DNA from 2 places in the Streptomyces sp. Da 82-17 genome. Region 1 is predicted to be linked to the other one. Evidence: riboswitches for the same ligand, from Rfam matches in the RefSeq annotation. Region 1 holds a riboswitch; the other holds the start of a gene.
The links. Region 1 has a riboswitch for cyclic di-AMP ahead of ACIDOF_RS13580 (M23 family metallopeptidase). Riboswitches for the same ligand answer to the same signal wherever they lie in the genome.

Region 1 (7,750 bases):
CGCGGCAACTTCGAGCGCCGCGACCGCCGGGACAACGACCGCCCGTTCAACCGTGACCGCCGCGACGAGCGCCGCGACGACCGGGGCGGCTTCCGCCGGGACGACCGCGGTGACCGCGGCTTCAACCGGGACCGTGACGACCGCGGTGGCCGTTCCTTCGAGCGCCGTGACGACCGGGGCGGCTTCCGCCGGGACGACCGCGGTGACCGTGGTGACCGTGGTGACCGCGGTGGCTTCCGTCGGGACAACGACCGCCCGTCGTACGAGCGTCGTGAACGCCGGGACGGCGACCGTCCGTTCAACCGCGACCGCCGCGAGCACCGCGGTGGCGGCGACCGTCCGTTCAACCGTGACCGCCGCGACGAGCGGGGCGGCTTCCGCCGGGACGACCGGGGCGGCAACGGCGGCTTCAACCGCGACCGCCGCGACCACCGCGGCAGCGACCGTCCGTTCAACCGCGACGACCGCCCGTTCAACCGTGACCGCCGCGACCACCGGGGCGGCAGCGACCGGCCGTTCAACCGCCGTGACGACCGCGGCGCCGGCTCCTTCGGGCGCCGCGACGACAAGCCGCGCTGGAAGCGCAACGGCTGATCCGGTCGGCACGACCGACTGATGTGACAGCGGGTCCGCTTCGCCGAGCGGGCCCGCTTTCGCATCGACGCACCGATACCCGATCGGCTCTGTCCGCTCCTGCGGCTATGCTCGGGGGGTGCGTTGACGCGGGCCGTTAGCTCAATTGGCAGAGCAGTGGACTTTTAATCCATTGGTTGTGGGTTCGAGTCCCACACGGCCTACGACGCGAGGGTCCCCGGGGGAACCCGGTCCGACCTGCCGGGCAGCGCCCGAGCCACTGCGGTGGTTCGGGCGCTGTCGTGTTCGTGGGGAGTGCTGCGGGCGGGCAGGGGCCGCAGCCGTGAAGGGCCGTGAAAACGCGTCAGGCCCGGCACGCTTTCACGTGCCGGGCCTGAGGCTTCAGTAGCGGGGACAGGATTTGAACCTGCGACCTCTGGGTTATGAGCCCAGCGAGCTACCGAGCTGCTCCACCCCGCGTCGGTAAACACAAGTGTACGCCATTTTGGTGAGGCCGAACGCCACCCCTTAACCCGTACGGCCGCCGAGCGGTCGCCGGGCCGCCGTACGCCGCCGAGCCTGGGGAGGTGCGGCAGGCAGGAGACGACCGGTGGGGCAGCGAGGAGCGCGCGGAGCGCGGCGAGGCGGGCGCCGGGAGGGGGCCGGTGGCGGCGGTGGTGCGCGCCGCAGACCGCCCCGCAGACCGCCCGGCGGGGCTGGGGGGCAGGAGCGGAAACGGCCTCTCACGCACGCGCACGCGCACGCGTTCATTCGTACGCTGCCCGCGCTGCTCGTCCTCGTGGGGCTCGTCTCCGCGCTGTTGACGCCGCCGAGGTTCACGGCGGCGCCGCTGTTCTGCGCCGCGCCGCTCGTCGCGGCCCCGTTCTTCGGCCTGTCGGGCACGGTCCTGACGGGCGTCGCCGCGTCCGCGTCCGTGGTGCTGCTGCAGCTGTACTACGGGACGGTCGGCCGGCCGCAGGAGCTGACCGAGCTGATCAACGTGCTCACGGTCTCCGCGCTCGCCGTCCTCATCAACGTCGTCGTACGCCACCGCGGGGAGAAGCTCGCCTCCGCGCGGGAGATCGCCGAGGCCGCGCAGCGCGCCGTCCTGCCCGAACCGGCTTCTCGGATCGGGGGGTTGGAGGTGGCCGCGTGCTACGAGGCGGCGCAGGCGGACGCGTTCATCGGCGGCGACCTGTACGCGGTGCAGGAGACTCCGCACGGCGTACGGCTGATCGTCGGCGACGTGCGCGGCAAGGGGCTCGGGGCTGTGGAGGCCGTGGCCGTGGTGATCGGGGCGTTCCGGGAGGCGGCCGAGCAGGAGACGACCCTGGAGGCGGTCGCACAGCGCCTGGAGCGGGCGCTGGCGCGCGAGGGCGTCCGGCGCTCCGGCCTGGACGCCTTCGAGGGCTTCACGACGGCGGTGCTCGCGGAGATGCCGCACGGCCGCGAGGTGGTCCGGTTCATCAACCGGGGCCATCCGGAACCCCTGTTGCTGTACGCGGGCGGGCGGCTCGCGGTGCTCGCGGCGGCGGAGCCGGCGCTTCCGCTCGGCATGGGCGACCTCGGGATGTGGCCGGACCGGGCGGGCGAGTGCGCCTTCCCCGGCGGCGCGACGCTGCTCTTCTACACCGACGGCCTCTCGGAGGCGCGGGACGAGGCGGGGGAGTTCTACGATCCGGCGGCCCGGCTCAGCGGCCGGACGTTCGCGGCGCCGGACGCGCTGCTCGCCGCCGTGGCCGACGAGGTGCGGGCGCACACCGGCGGGAGCGGCATGACGGACGACATGGCGCTGCTCGCGGTGCGGCGGCCCGCGGCGGACGAGCCGAAGGGGCCGCCCGCTGTCACCCTCTGTGAGTGAAGCGCCGCCCTCCGCATAACAAATGACGCAACGTCAGAAACTTGAGGGCCGCGAGTTGTGGAGAAAGTGTGGTCAACTCGCCCGGTTCCGCCCCCTCGTGTCCCGAAAAGGCTTGGCCAGAGCCATGAACGATCAGTCGGAACGGCTTGGAATCCGATGCCGCTGTCTATTAACGTTCGATAACGCAGCGCGGTCGTCCCAGCCGTCACAAGAGTCGGCTCCGTGCGCACACGCTTAATCCCGCAAGGGAGCCGGGGAACCACCAACTTGGGGTGAATCGGGCGTTCTTCGCCCGTAGGAAACCTTCCTGTTCCGAACCCGTCAGCTAACCCGGTAGGCGAGAAGGAAGGAAAGGAGTGCGCCCCAGTGGCGACCCCCGCAAGCCGAGGCACGACCGGCCATGAGCCCGCGTATTTCCCGGACGGCGAGACGGCGTTCGGACACGACGAAGGGCCCTGGGAAGAGTGGAACCCCACTGAGGAGTCCGTTCGCCCGGTCCGCGGCCGGCACCGCGTCGGCAAGCAGCGCGGCGGCTTCGCGCGCAGCTCCACGGTGCTCGGCGTCGGCGTCATCGCCGCGGTCGGCGCCGGCGGCATAGCGACCGCCAAGGACCGCCCGCCGGTACCGATCTCGCTGCCCGACCTCTCCGGTGTCACCGAATCGCTGCCCGACGCCGAGTCCCTGCCGGGCGTCGGCTCCCTGATCTCCGACGACTCCGCGGACGCCGGGGACGACTTCTCGGGCGTCACCCAGGCCACCGCCGCGTCCGGCGCCCCCGTCGCCCAGCTCGACGGCGAGCCGCAGGCCGCCTCCGCGGACGCCGGTGAGGCGCTGCGCTCGCGCATCATGCAGCAGGCCGAGTCGAAGCAGGAGGAGGCCGCGGCCGCCGAGCAGGCCGCCGCTGCCGACGCCGCCGCCAAGGCCGCCGCCGAAGAGGCCGAGAAGCAGCAGACCGAGGCCGAGCGGGAGGCCGCCGAGGCCAAGCGCAAGGCCGAGGAGGAGGCGAAGCGGAAGGCGGAGGCCGAGCGCCTCGCCAAGCTCGCCCGCAGCTTCACCGCCCCCCTCGCGTCGTACACGATCAGCACCGTGTTCGGGCAGGCCGGTTCGATGTGGTCCTCCGGGTACCACACGGGCCTGGACTTCGCCGCCCCCACGGGCACGCCGATCAAGTCGATCCACAGCGGCACAGTCAAGGAGGCCGGCTGGTCCGGCAGTTATGGCTACCGCACGGTCATCGAGCTCGACGACGGCACCGAGCTGGCGTACAACCACCAGTCGTCGATGAGCGTCAGCGTCGGCCAGGAGGTCAAGACGGGCGACGTCATCGGACGCGTCGGCTCGACCGGCAACTCCACCGGCCCGCACCTGCACTTCGAGGTGAAGACCGCCGGCGGCGAGCTGATCGACCCGAGCGCCTGGCTGCGCAGCAAGGGCGTCAGCATCTGATCTCGACCGGCCGAGCCGCCACGGCTCCCCGGGAGGTTCCTGGATTCCGGTGGTCCTGGCGGCTTACCCCCCGACGTCAGGGCTGCCGGTACGAGGCATGCATCGGTGAGGTGAGGCATGTCCTCCACAGCCGTCGTGCGGCGGGTCCCTCTTTCCTGTGCGCGTACCCCTCAGCGGTGCGCGGACCGGAATAGGCCCGTCCACGGCGGCTGTTGACGTCCCCATGACCTCTTTGCGCACCCTCGGCCCGTCCGGTCTCTCGGTCTTCCCGCTCGCCCTCGGCGGCAACGTCTTCGGCTGGAGCGCCGACGAGGAGCAGTCCTTCGCGGTCCTCGACGCCTACACCGAGGCCGGCGGCAACTTCATCGACACCGCCGACGTCTACTCGGCCTGGGTGCCGGGCAACAGCGGCGGCGAGTCCGAGACCGTCATCGGCAAGTGGCTGGCGGCGCGCGGCAATCGCGAGGACGTCGTCGTCGCGACCAAGGTCGGCGGGCTCGACGGCGTGAAGGGCCTCGCCCCGGGCACCATCAAGCGGGGCGTCGAGGACTCCCTGCGCCGCCTCGGCACGGACTACATCGACCTCTACTACACGCACTTCGACGACCCGAGCGTCCCCGTCGAGGACATCGTCACCGCCCTCGACGAGCTGGTCCGCGCCGGCACCGTGCGCGCCGTCGCCGCCTCCAACATCTCGCCCGAGCGCCTCACCGAGTCCCTCGACTTCGCCGAGCGCGAGGGCCTCACGCGGTACGCCGCGCTGCAGCCGCACTACAACCTGGTCTCCCGCGACACGTACGAGGGCCGCCTCCAGGAGGTCGCCTCGCGGACCGGCCTCGCCGCCGTGCCCTACTACGCGCTCGCCTCCGGCTTCCTCACCGGCAAGTACCGCCCGGGTGCGACGGTGGACAGCGTGCGGGCGCAGAGTGCGGGCGGGCATCTGGACACCGAGCGCGGCGTGAGGGTGCTGGACGCCCTGGACCGGGTGGCGGCCGCGCACGACGCCGAGCTCGCCACCGTCGCCCTCGCCTGGCTCGCCGCGCAGCCGACCGTGGTCGCGCCGATCGCCTCGGCCCGCACGGTCGAGCAGCTGCCCGCGCTGCTCGCGGTCGCCGAACTCCGGCTCACGGACGCCGAGTTGGCCGACCTGACGGCCGCCTCAGCCTGACCGGTAGGGGTTGTAGGCGGGGTACGGCGCGGGCGGCTGCCCGTACGCGGGCCGCGGCACGTACGCGAGGTGCGGGCCCTGCGGGGGCGCGTACGGGTGGGGGTGCGGGGCGTACGGGTACGGGGCGTACGGGCGCGGTGCCGGGGCGATGGCGCGGGCCGCGTAGTCCAGGGCCGGGCGGGCGGTCTCGCGGCGGCGCCAGATCTCGTCGAGCAGTTCCCGCTCCCGGAACACGAACTCGGCGCCCGCCCGGCCGCGCCGCCCCCGGTGCCGCAGGAACGCCAGGGACGTCGCGTACGCCTCGTACTCCGCGACGGCCCGCTGGGCGGGCGGGCCGCCGAGGTGCGCGGCGTACTCGCGGGCGATGCGGCGGGCGCGCATGGACGACAGGGCGTACGCCTCGGGCGGGCCGATCCAGCCGGCCGCGGCGTAGACGGGCAGTTCGGTGCGGATGGTGCGCAGCTCGCGCTGCCGGGTCCAGACGATGAGCCAGGTCAGCAGGGCGAAGGCGGGAACCATGAAGCCCGCGTAGACGGCGAAGAAGCCGAACGGGCCGAAGACCGCCGAGCTGTTCCACAGGGCGTGCATGCCCATCGCGAGGCCGAGGCCGGTCAGCGGGAGCAGGAAGCGGCGGGCGCGGCGGCGCTGCGCGGAGCGGGCGGCGAGGCCGAAGCCGATGCCGGTGAGCACCGTGAACAGCGGGTGCGCGAAGGGCGACATCACGATGCGGACGAAGAAGGTCGCCGCGGTGACCGAGTCGAGGGCGAGGCCCGTGATGCCGCTGGCCTCGTCGGTGCCGTAGGCGTTGCCGAGATAGAGGACGTTCTCCGTGAACGCGAATCCGGTGGCGGTGATCCCGGCTATCACCACGCCGTCGACGATGCCGGTGAACTCCCGTCTGCGGAACAGGAACACGAGCAGTACGGCGGCCGCCTTGGCGCTCTCCTCGACGACGGGGGCTATGACGGTCGCGCCGAGGGTGTCGGCGCTCGCCGGGTCGGCGGTGGCGGTTTCTATCCAGCGGGTCGCGAAGCTGTTCGCCACGATCGCTATCAGCGCCGCCGCGCAGGCGCCCCAGGCGAAGGCGAATATGAGGTTCCGCCAGGGGCCGGGGTCCACGCGGTCCAGCCAGCGGAACGCGGCGGTCAGCAGCGGCACCGGCAGCGTGGCCAGGCCGAGGCCGACGAGGAACCCTTCGGTGCCGGTCTCCTCCCGCACCAGGCCGAGGATCACCAGACCGGAGAGCGCGAGCAGCGTGCCGAGCACCCAGGCCTTGACGGGCCGCCGCTGCCACCAGTGCGTGGGGGGTGGGGGCCCGGCTGATGATCCGGGGTGCGGGGTGGGGTGCGGGGTGGGGTGCGTTCCGGGCCCGCCCGCGCTCCGACCTGCGGGGCCGGGCTGCGGGGCGTTGGGCGGAGGCACGAGGGTCACGGCGTCGAGGATAGGCAGGCGGGTGCCGGGGGCGCGATGGTGCGTTCCGGGATGCGTACGGGGGTGGGTGTGCGTCCAGGGTCTGCTTGGGGTCTGCTCGCGTTCGGCTCGGGCCGGGCTTGGGTCCGGGGCCGGGTCCCGTCTCAGGCCCCGGGTCCGGGTCCGGGTCCGGTCTCAGGCCCGGGTCCGGGCCCGGGTCCGGGTTCGGCCCGGCTCAGGCTCCCGTGCGGCGGAACAGCAGGTCGTGGACCACGTGGCCCTTGTCCAGGCCCTGGCCCTCGAAGCGGGTGAGGGGGCGAAAGGCGGGGCGCGGGGCGTATCCGCCGTCCTCCTGCGTGTTGACGTAGTCGGGGTGCGCGGTGAGGACTTCCAGCATCTGCTCCGCGTACTCCTCCCAGTCCGTCGCGCAGTGCACGAGCGCACCCGGCTTGAGCGACGGGGCGGCAAGCGTGAGGAACTCCGGCTGGATCAGGCGGCGCTTGTTGTGCCGCTTCTTCGGCCAGGGGTCGGGGAAGTAGACGCGCAGGCCGTCCAGGGAGGCCGGCGGGAGCATCTCGCGGAGCAGGATGATCGCGTCACCGTTGGCCACGCGGACGTTGGTCATGCCGCCGCGCTCGGCGAGGCCGAGGAGGTTGCCCATGCCGGGGGTGTGGACGTCGACGGCGAGGATGCCGGTGTCCGGGTCGTCGGCCGCCATCTGCGCGGTGGCCTCGCCCATGCCGAAGCCGATCTCCAGGACGACGGGGAGCCCGCCGAACATCTCGTCCAGGTCGAGCTTGCGCAGTCCGTCGATGTCCAGCCCCCACTTGGGCCAGAGCCGCTGCAGATACTCGCCCTGACTGGTGGTGACCCGGCTGCGGCGCGGCTGGAAGCTACGGATCCGCCGCTCGTGGTGCGACCCGGCGGGATCGGGCGCGGGCCCGTCCGGAAACCGCGGCCCCCCCTTGGGCCGGCTACGGCGGGCCGCGTCACCGGGCTCCTGGCCGGCGTCGGGCTGCTCGGCGTCGGCCTGGGTCGCGGCGGTGGGCTGTTCGGCGGCAGCCGAGGACGCGGCCTCGGCGGCGGAACCGTCGGACGTGATGGGGGCAGCGGCTTCGGGCGCGTGGAAATCAGACACAGTGAGAGCAATTTTACGGGGGAGCGGAGGGGTGCGGTTTCTACGCCGGGAGCGCTTGAGGCCGGGTGCCCGGAGCTTCTGGCTCAGCCGTTCCCGACGTGCTCGGACCTCTGCCGCAGGTGCCCTCTGCCGCAGGTGCCCTCGGCTGCCTCAG
Region 2 (7,750 bases), on a different contig from region 1:
GATGACGCCGGAGCCGTCCTCCTCCTCGTCCGGGATCTGGTCCGAGTCGGCGACGAGCGCGACCCGCTCCAGGAAGTCCGCGAGCGTGCCCTGCGCCTCGCCGTCCTCGTTCTCCTGCTCGAACTCCAGGGCCACGGCGGCGAGTTCCTGCAGGTTCTCGATGCGGGTCTCGTCCTGCGGGTCCGTCGAGGACTGCAACTCGGCGAGATATCCGGTGCGTTCGAGGACGGCCTCCAGGACCGTGGCCGGGCCGGCGCCGGACTCCACGATCGTACGGAGCTCCTCCATCAGCGTGTTGAAGCGGCGGACCGCGTTGGCGGAGCGGGCGGCCATGCCGTACGCCTCGTCGACGCGTTTCAGGGCCTGCGGGAAGCTGATCTTCTCGCGCAGCGACAGGGCGTCGATCATCGCCTCGGCGCGCTCGCCGATGCCGCGCTTGGGGACGTTGAGGATCCGCCGCAGCGGAACCGAGTCCTCCGGGTTGGCGAGGACGCGGAGGTAGGCCAGGACGTCCCTGACCTCCTTGCGCTCGTAGAAGCGGACGCCGCCGACGACCTTGTAGGGCAGGCCGACGCGGATGAAGATCTCCTCGAAGACACGGGACTGGGCGTTCGTGCGGTAGAACACCGCGACGTCTCCGGCCTTCGCCTCGCCCGCGTCGGTGAGGCGGTCGATCTCCTCGGCGACGAACTGCGCCTCGTCGTGCTCGGTGTCCGCGACATAGCCCGTGATGCGGGCGCCCTCACCGGCGTTGGTCCAGAGGTTCTTGGGGCGGCGGCTCTCGTTCCGCTCGATGACGGCGTTGGCGGCGGAGAGGATCGTCTGCGTGGAGCGGTAGTTCTGCTCCAGGAGGATCGTCGTCGCGTTCGGGTAGTCCTCCTCGAACTGGAGGATGTTGCGGATGGTGGCGCCGCGGAACGCGTAGATCGACTGGTCCGCGTCACCCACCACGCACAGCTCGGCGGGCTCGATCGCGGGGGCGCCGTCGGCCACCGGCTCGCCGTTCCCCACGAGTTCGCGCACCAGGGCGTACTGGGCGTGGTTGGTGTCCTGGTACTCGTCGACCATGACGTGGCGGAAGCGGCGGCGGTAGTGCTCGGCGACGTCCGGGAACGCCTGGAGCAGGTGGACCGTCGTCATGATCAGGTCGTCGAAGTCCAGGGCGTTCGCCTCGCGGAGGCGCTGCTGGTACATCGTGTACGCCTGCGCCAGGTTCTTCTCGAAGCCGTCGGCGGCCTGACCGGCGAAGGTCTCCTCGTCGATGAGCTCGTTCTTGAGGTTGGAGATCTTCGCGCTGAAGGACTTGGGCGGGAAGCGCTTCGGGTCCAGGTCGAGGTCGCGGCAGACCAGGGCCATCAGGCGCTTGGAGTCGGCGGCGTCGTAGATCGAGAACGAGGAAGTGAAGCCGAGGCGCTTGGACTCGCGGCGCAGGATCCGCACGCAGGCGCTGTGGAAGGTCATCACCCACATCGCGTTGGCCCGCGGGCCGACCAGGTCGGAGACGCGTTCCTTCATCTCGCCGGCGGCCTTGTTCGTGAACGTGATCGCGAGGATCTGGCCCGGGTGGACGTCCCGCTCCGCGAGGAGGTGGGCGATGCGGTGGGTGAGGACGCGGGTCTTGCCGGAGCCCGCACCCGCGACGATGAGCAGCGGGGTGCCGGAGTGCACGACGGCCGCGCGCTGGTTGTCGTTCAGCCCCTCCAGCAGGGTCGCCGGATCGACCGCGGGGCGGGGGGCGCCGTCGCGGTAGTACGCGTCCCTGGGCGGGGGCGCGTCGAAGCGGCCGCCGAAGAGGTCGTCCGGAATCTGCTCCGGCGCGGGCTCCTCGGGCGGCGGCGGGGGCCCGTCGTCCTTGGGCTGGAGGTCCGCCAGGAAGCTGTCGTCAAAGAGGCTGCTCATCGCCTACCGAGTCTAGGCGGACGCACTGACAGCCCGACCCCGGTTCCCCGAGCCCACCCCCGCCCTCCCCCGGGCCGCCCCTCTGCCGTACGGCGAACAGGCCCGGTCGAGCCGTGTTCACCCGCTCACACAGAGCGAAAGTCACGAAAATGTATCGGGCCTATCGGACACCAACCTTCACAGCTGGCACACGAGTTGGCTACTTTGCTGGCGGGCCGCACGTCCCCCCGCCGGCGAAAAACGCCGGGAGCGCGCGGCCTGCGCCGAGTCCGGTGCGCCCCACGCGGGCAGCCGGAGCCGGGGACCCACCTTCACATCCGGGGTGAATCGGTCCCGTACAAGAGCACAACGTACGAGACCGTAGGGCAGCCCTTCCGAACCATCCGCCCGAACCCGACAGCTAACCCGGTAGGCGGCCAACGGAAGGAGCGCCTCCTTTGGCGTCGCACCGCAAGCCGCGGTCCAGGCCGGGTCTGATACGGACGTCCCAGGCCGTCGGCATCACCACCGCCGCTCTCACCTCCGTCGCCCTGCTGTCGCAGACCGCGGGCGCCGCACCGGCCGAGCCGAAGCCGTCCCTCGAAGAGGTCCAGAAGAAGGTCGACGACCTGTACCGGCAGGCAGGCGTCGCCACGCAGAAGTACAACGCCGCCAAGGAGCGAACCGACCGGCAGCGCGGCGAGGTCGACGGGCTGCTCGACCAGGTCGCCGAGCGCACCGACAAGGTCAACGAGGCGCGGCGCGAGCTCGGTTCGCTCGCCGCGGCCCAGTACCGCCACGGCGGCACCTCGGAGACCGCGCATCTGCTCCTCGCCGACGACCCGCAGGAGATGTTCGACCAGCGGCAGCTGATGAACCGCCTCAGCGACCGGCAGAAGCGCGCCGTCGACGACTACGAGGCGCTGCAGCGCGAGGCCTCCGCCGAACGCGGCAAGGCCCAGAAGAGCCTGGAGACGCTGACCGAGTCGCAGGCCGACCTCCGGGAGAGCAAGCGGGCCGTGCAGGCCAAGCTCTCCGAGGCACGCGAACTGCTGTCGAAGCTGACCGCAGAGGAGAAGGCGCGGCTCGCCGCGATCGAGCGGGAGAAGGAGGCCGCGGCCAAGCGCAAGGCGGAGGAGCTCGCGCGGCAGCAGGCCGAGGAGGAGCGCAGGCGCCAGGCCGAGGAGGAGGCGCGGCAGGAGCAGGAGGAACAGGAGCAGGACTCCGGCTCGGGCTCCGACTCCGGCTCGGGCTCCGGTTCGGATTCTGGTTCCGGCACGGACACCTCGTACGCCGCCAAGGCGGAGAAGGTGATCGCCTTCGCGGAGGCGCAGATCGGCAAGCCGTACGTGTGGGGCGCGACCGGGCCCGACTCGTACGACTGCTCCGGGCTCACGCAGGACGCCTGGCAGGCGGCAGGGATCTCGCTGCCGCGCACCACCTGGGACCAGGTGAAGGTCGGCACGACCGTGAAGACGGCCGACGCACAACCCGGTGACCTGGTGTTCTTCTACGACGACATCAGCCACGTCGGGATCTACATCGGCGACGGCAAGATGATCCACGCCCCGAAGCCGGGGACGAACGTACGCGTCGAGTCGATCTACTACATGCCGATCCACAGCGTGGTGCGGCCGGCCTGAGCCGGTTCTGCCCGGTACGCGCAAGGGCCCGGACCGTTTTCCGGTCCGGGCCCTTGCGCGTGTGTGCGGAGCCGCTACGTCCAGAGCGTCGCGAGGAAGATGTTGACGGTGGTGAGCGCGCCCACCGTCACGAACATCCCCTTGTCCACCTTCTCCTCGTCGCGCTTCACGTAGACGAGGCCGAGGATCACGATCAGCAGGGCCAGCTTCACGCCGATCTTGATGTTGTTGACCGTCTGGTCGTCGGCCTGGTTGAGGCCGACCAGGGCCACACCGGTGACCAGCATCGTCAGCGCACCGTGCAGCATCGCGGGGGTGAACCGTGCCGTGCCCGCGCCCATCGCCTTCATCTGGGTCAGGAAGCCGCCGAGGAGGGAGGCGATGCCGATGATGTGCAGGGCGACGAACACGTTGATGAGTACGTCCATGGAGCGGAGCCTAGCCGGGCACATATCAGCACTCGGCAGGGAGGTCTCGGCGTACCGCGAAATCGGTCGCAGGAGCGTCAAAAACCGGCACCACGCGCGCGTGCGGCCGGTCAATTGCAGTCGGGCGGCACTCTCTGCGGCCAGTTGCGCACATTCCGTCATCGGCCCGTGACTCCGAGGTTTAGCGTCCTTGGCCAGGTGACCGGCACGCACCAACGCCGCCCCCGCCCCGTAGGGCGGCAGCCGGTCGCCCCCGCCGAGAAGTCCGGCGGCGGCCCGCTCCCCCTGTGCGGGTCGCCGCCGGACGCGTGAGGAAGTGGATCAGTGGCCGCGCAACCCAGGCAACGCAAGCACCGAAAACCCAAGCAGCGCTCGATCAGCGGCCATACGGCCCGCACCGCCGCCACCCTGGCCATCGCCGGAGCGGCCTCCGGTGCGGCGCTCCAGGGCACCGGGCACGCGGAGCCCCGGCTCACCGCGGCGCAGGTGAAGGCCAAGGTCGACAAGCTGTACCACGAGGCGGAGATCGCCACCGAGAAGTACAACGGCGTCAAGGAGCGGGCCGAGGCCGCCGAGGACCGCGTCGACGAGCTGCAGGACGAGGCCGCCCGCAGGACCGAACGCCTCAACTCCGCGCGTACCGCGCTCGGTTCGGCCGCAGCCCAGCAGTACCGCACCGGCGCGATCGCGCCCTCCCTGCAGCTCGCCCTCGCCTCCGACCCGGACGGCTACCTGGACCGGGTGATGCGCGCCGACCGCGCGGGTGCACGGCAGGCCGCCGACGTCCGGCGGGTCCAGGGTCAGCTGCGCGATCTGGACCGGCTGCGCGCCGAGGCCGACCGCGAGAGCGGCGAACTCTCCGCGCACCGGGCGAAGTTGCGCCAGCACAAGAAGGACATCAACGGAAAGCTGGCCTCCGCCAAGCGCCTCCTCGACCGGCTCACCGCCGACGAGCGCCGCCAGGTCACGGAAGGCCTGCACGGCGCCGACTCGGGCGCCCGCGCCTCCCGCGACCTGCCGCGCGGCCCCCTCAAGGCCCCCAACTCGCGTGTCGCGCAGGCCATTTCGTACGCGTACGAGGCGATCGGCAGCCCCTACGTGTGGGGCGCGTCCGGGCCGAACTCCTTCGACTGCTCCGGCCTCACCCAGGCCGCCTACCGTTCGGCGGGCGTCTCGCTGCCCCGGACGACGTACACGCAGATCAACGCCGGGCAGCGCGTCTCACGGTCCGAACTCGCCCCCGGTGACCTGGTGTTCTTCTACTCGGGCATCAGCCACGTCGGCCTCTATGTGGGCAACGGGCAGATGATCCACGCGCCCAACCCGAACGCTCCGGTGCGGCTCGCGCCGGTGGACTCGATGCCGTTCGCCGGGGCTACTCGGGTGGCTTGAGAGGGCTCGCACTCGCCGCGGCGGTGCCGCCCTTGTCGGCTACCGCTCGCCCGGCCTCAAGTCCCCCAGCGGGAGCCACATCTTCACGTCGTCGACCCGCTCGTCGCCCACCGCGATACCGCCCGGCAGGCGCCCCCACTCGCGGAACCCGAGGCGTGAGTACAGCTCGACGGCCGAGTGGTTGTCGCCGCGCACCCCGAGCGTGAGCAGTTCGAGGCCCATCGCGCGCGCGTGCTCCACCAACCCGGAGACCAGGCGCCGGCCGAGCCCGAAGCCGCGCGCCGCGGGGTGCGTCATCAACTGCCGGAGCTCACCGCTGTGCCGGTACGTCGACACGGCGCCGCGGCGCTGCCACAGGCCGCAGCCCGCCACCCGCCCGTCGACCGTGGCGACCGCGAACGCCGCGTCCCCCGCCCGCACATCGGCGAGCACCGCGCCCAGCCAGGCGTCCGTCTCGTCCCGCGGCGGCGGGGCGAGGTAGCCGATGGCGCCGCCGTCCGCGGTGACGTCCCCTATCAACCGGTGGATTCCGACCTGGAGTTGAGCCTCCTCCTCGGTCGGCCAGACAACGGCGAGCTGCGGGCGGGTCCTGGCGGGAGCGCCGGAGGAGATGTTCATGGTCAGCCATGCTAGGGGGCACGACGAACGTTGTCCGAAGCCGTCCACCGGGCCGAACCGGCGGTGGGTGCATGGGCGGTTCGGGGTTGGGCGTGCGGGGCGAGTGCGGGTTGCTCGGCAGCGGGTGTGTGGGCGGTTCGACGGTGGGCACGTGACCGGTTCGACAGTGGCCTTGCGGGCGGTTCGACGGTGGGAGCGCGGGCGGTTCGACGGTGGGCGTGCGGTCGGTTCGACGGTGGGCGTGCGGTCGGTTCGGCGGTGTCCACGGGTCCGGTCGGGCGTTGTCCACAGGCCCGTTTCCGCGTTGTCCACAGGCTCTGCGGATGCGAACGCCCGTGCGGTACGTTCACACCCATGGCCCGTCTGCCCCTGCCTCCGCCGCCCCCGCCGCCGCATCTGCGCGTGTGGCCGGACCGGGCCGCCCTGCTGCGGGATCGCGGTGCGGCGTTGGAGGCGTTGCGGCGCCGTCGCCTCGGCCTCGTCCAGCTCGGCCAGTTGTGGCTGATGGGTCTGCTGGCGCTGTGCGGCTGGTCGGGCGTCGCGGGCGCCGTGCAGCAGGCCTCGACGTCCGGGGGCTCCCCGCTCGACGTGCTGGTGGCCGGGTTCGTCGCGGTGATCGGCCTCGCCATCATCGCCCCGGCCGTGGTCGTCACCGTCATGTGGCACCGCAGACAGCGACGGATGCGTCAACTCCTGGACGCCTGGGCCGAGTTGGGCTCCGACCCGGCCGCCGACCAGCGGCTGCGCTCCCCTGCCCTGAGCCTGGCCTGGATGCTGTTGTCGTTCGTGCTGTGCGGGCTCGGCATCGCGAGCTCCTACGTCTCGGCCGCCACCGCAGCCGGGTCGGACGCGATGTTCCAGGTGTTCCTGGGCATGGGCGGCGGAGTGATCCTCTGGGTGACCGGACTCCTCGGCATACGCCAGGCGTTCGGCCACCGCCAGTGGGTCATCTCCCGCCTGGGGCGCGGGAGTTCGGCGAGACAGAGGCCGAGACCGACTCCGGCTCCGGCTCCGGCTCCGGCTCCGGCTCCGGCACCGTCGGCGCGGCCGCGCTAGACCAGCCGCCTCGCCGTGGCCCAGCGCGTCAGCTCGTGCCGGTTCGACAGCTGCAACTTCCGCAGCACGGCCGACACATGGGACTCGACGGTCTTCACGGAGATGAACAGCTGCTTCGCGATCTCCTTGTACGAGTACCCGCGGGCGATCAGGCGGAGCACCTCGCGCTCGCGCTGGGTGAGGCGGTCCAGGTCCTCGTCGACCGGCGGGGCGTCCGTCGACGCGAAGGCGTCGAGCACGAAGCCGGCCAGCCGCGGCGAGAACACCGCATCGCCCTCCTGCACACGGAAGATCGAGTTCACCAGCGCCGTGCCGGTGATCGTCTTCGTCACGTAGCCCCGCGCCCCGCCGCGGATCACGCCGATCACGTCCTCGGCCGCGTCCGACACGGACAGGGCCAGGAACCGCACCGGGTTCTCCGGGTCCGCCATGAGCGCCGCGCTGCGCCGCAGCACCTCGACACCGCCGCCGCCCGGCAGATGGACGTCGAGCAGCACGACCTCGGGCCGCGTCGCCTCGATGACCGTGACGGCCTGCTCCACGTCGGCCGCCTCGCCGACGACCTCGACGCCCGTGGTCTCCGTACGGCCGATCTCCGCCTGGACTCCGGCGCGGAACATCCGGTGGTCGTCGACGAGGACGACCCGGACCCGGCGTCCGGGCTCACGCTCCGGCTCGCCCTGCGTCTGTTCGGTCGCGTCACTCATGCCGTGGTCGCCCTCTCCATCTCCAACT

Region 2: another riboswitch for cyclic di-AMP. It lies ahead of ACIDOF_RS14945 (NlpC/P60 family protein); the one in region 1 lies ahead of ACIDOF_RS13580 (M23 family metallopeptidase).

Annotation. Positions count from the first base shown of each region.
Region 1 covers NZ_JBJURH010000006.1:381,504-389,253, forward strand. The annotation lists gene ACIDOF_RS13560 (DEAD/DEAH box helicase) at 1-594, shown strand, start outside; tRNA gene ACIDOF_RS13565 (tRNA-Lys) at 725-797, shown strand; tRNA gene ACIDOF_RS13570 (tRNA-Met) at 980-1,053, opposite strand; gene ACIDOF_RS13575 (PP2C family protein-serine/threonine phosphatase) at 1,184-2,434, shown strand; cyclic di-AMP (ydaO/yuaA leader) riboswitch at 2,656-2,789, shown strand; gene ACIDOF_RS13580 (M23 family metallopeptidase) at 2,801-3,880, shown strand; gene ACIDOF_RS13585 (aldo/keto reductase) at 4,104-5,048, shown strand; gene ACIDOF_RS13590 (PrsW family intramembrane metalloprotease) at 5,040-6,314, opposite strand; gene trmB (tRNA (guanosine(46)-N7)-methyltransferase TrmB) at 6,694-7,596, opposite strand.
Region 2 covers NZ_JBJURH010000007.1:263,396-271,145, reverse strand. The annotation lists gene pcrA (DNA helicase PcrA) at 1-1,899, opposite strand, end outside; cyclic di-AMP (ydaO/yuaA leader) riboswitch at 2,151-2,330, shown strand; gene ACIDOF_RS14945 (NlpC/P60 family protein) at 2,337-3,521, shown strand; gene ACIDOF_RS14940 (hypothetical protein) at 3,596-3,949, opposite strand; gene ACIDOF_RS14935 (NlpC/P60 family protein) at 4,274-5,341, shown strand; gene ACIDOF_RS14930 (GNAT family N-acetyltransferase) at 5,381-5,959, opposite strand; gene ACIDOF_RS14925 (hypothetical protein) at 6,314-7,015, shown strand; gene ACIDOF_RS14920 (LuxR C-terminal-related transcriptional regulator) at 7,012-7,722, opposite strand; gene ACIDOF_RS14915 (PspC domain-containing protein) at 7,719-7,750, opposite strand, start outside.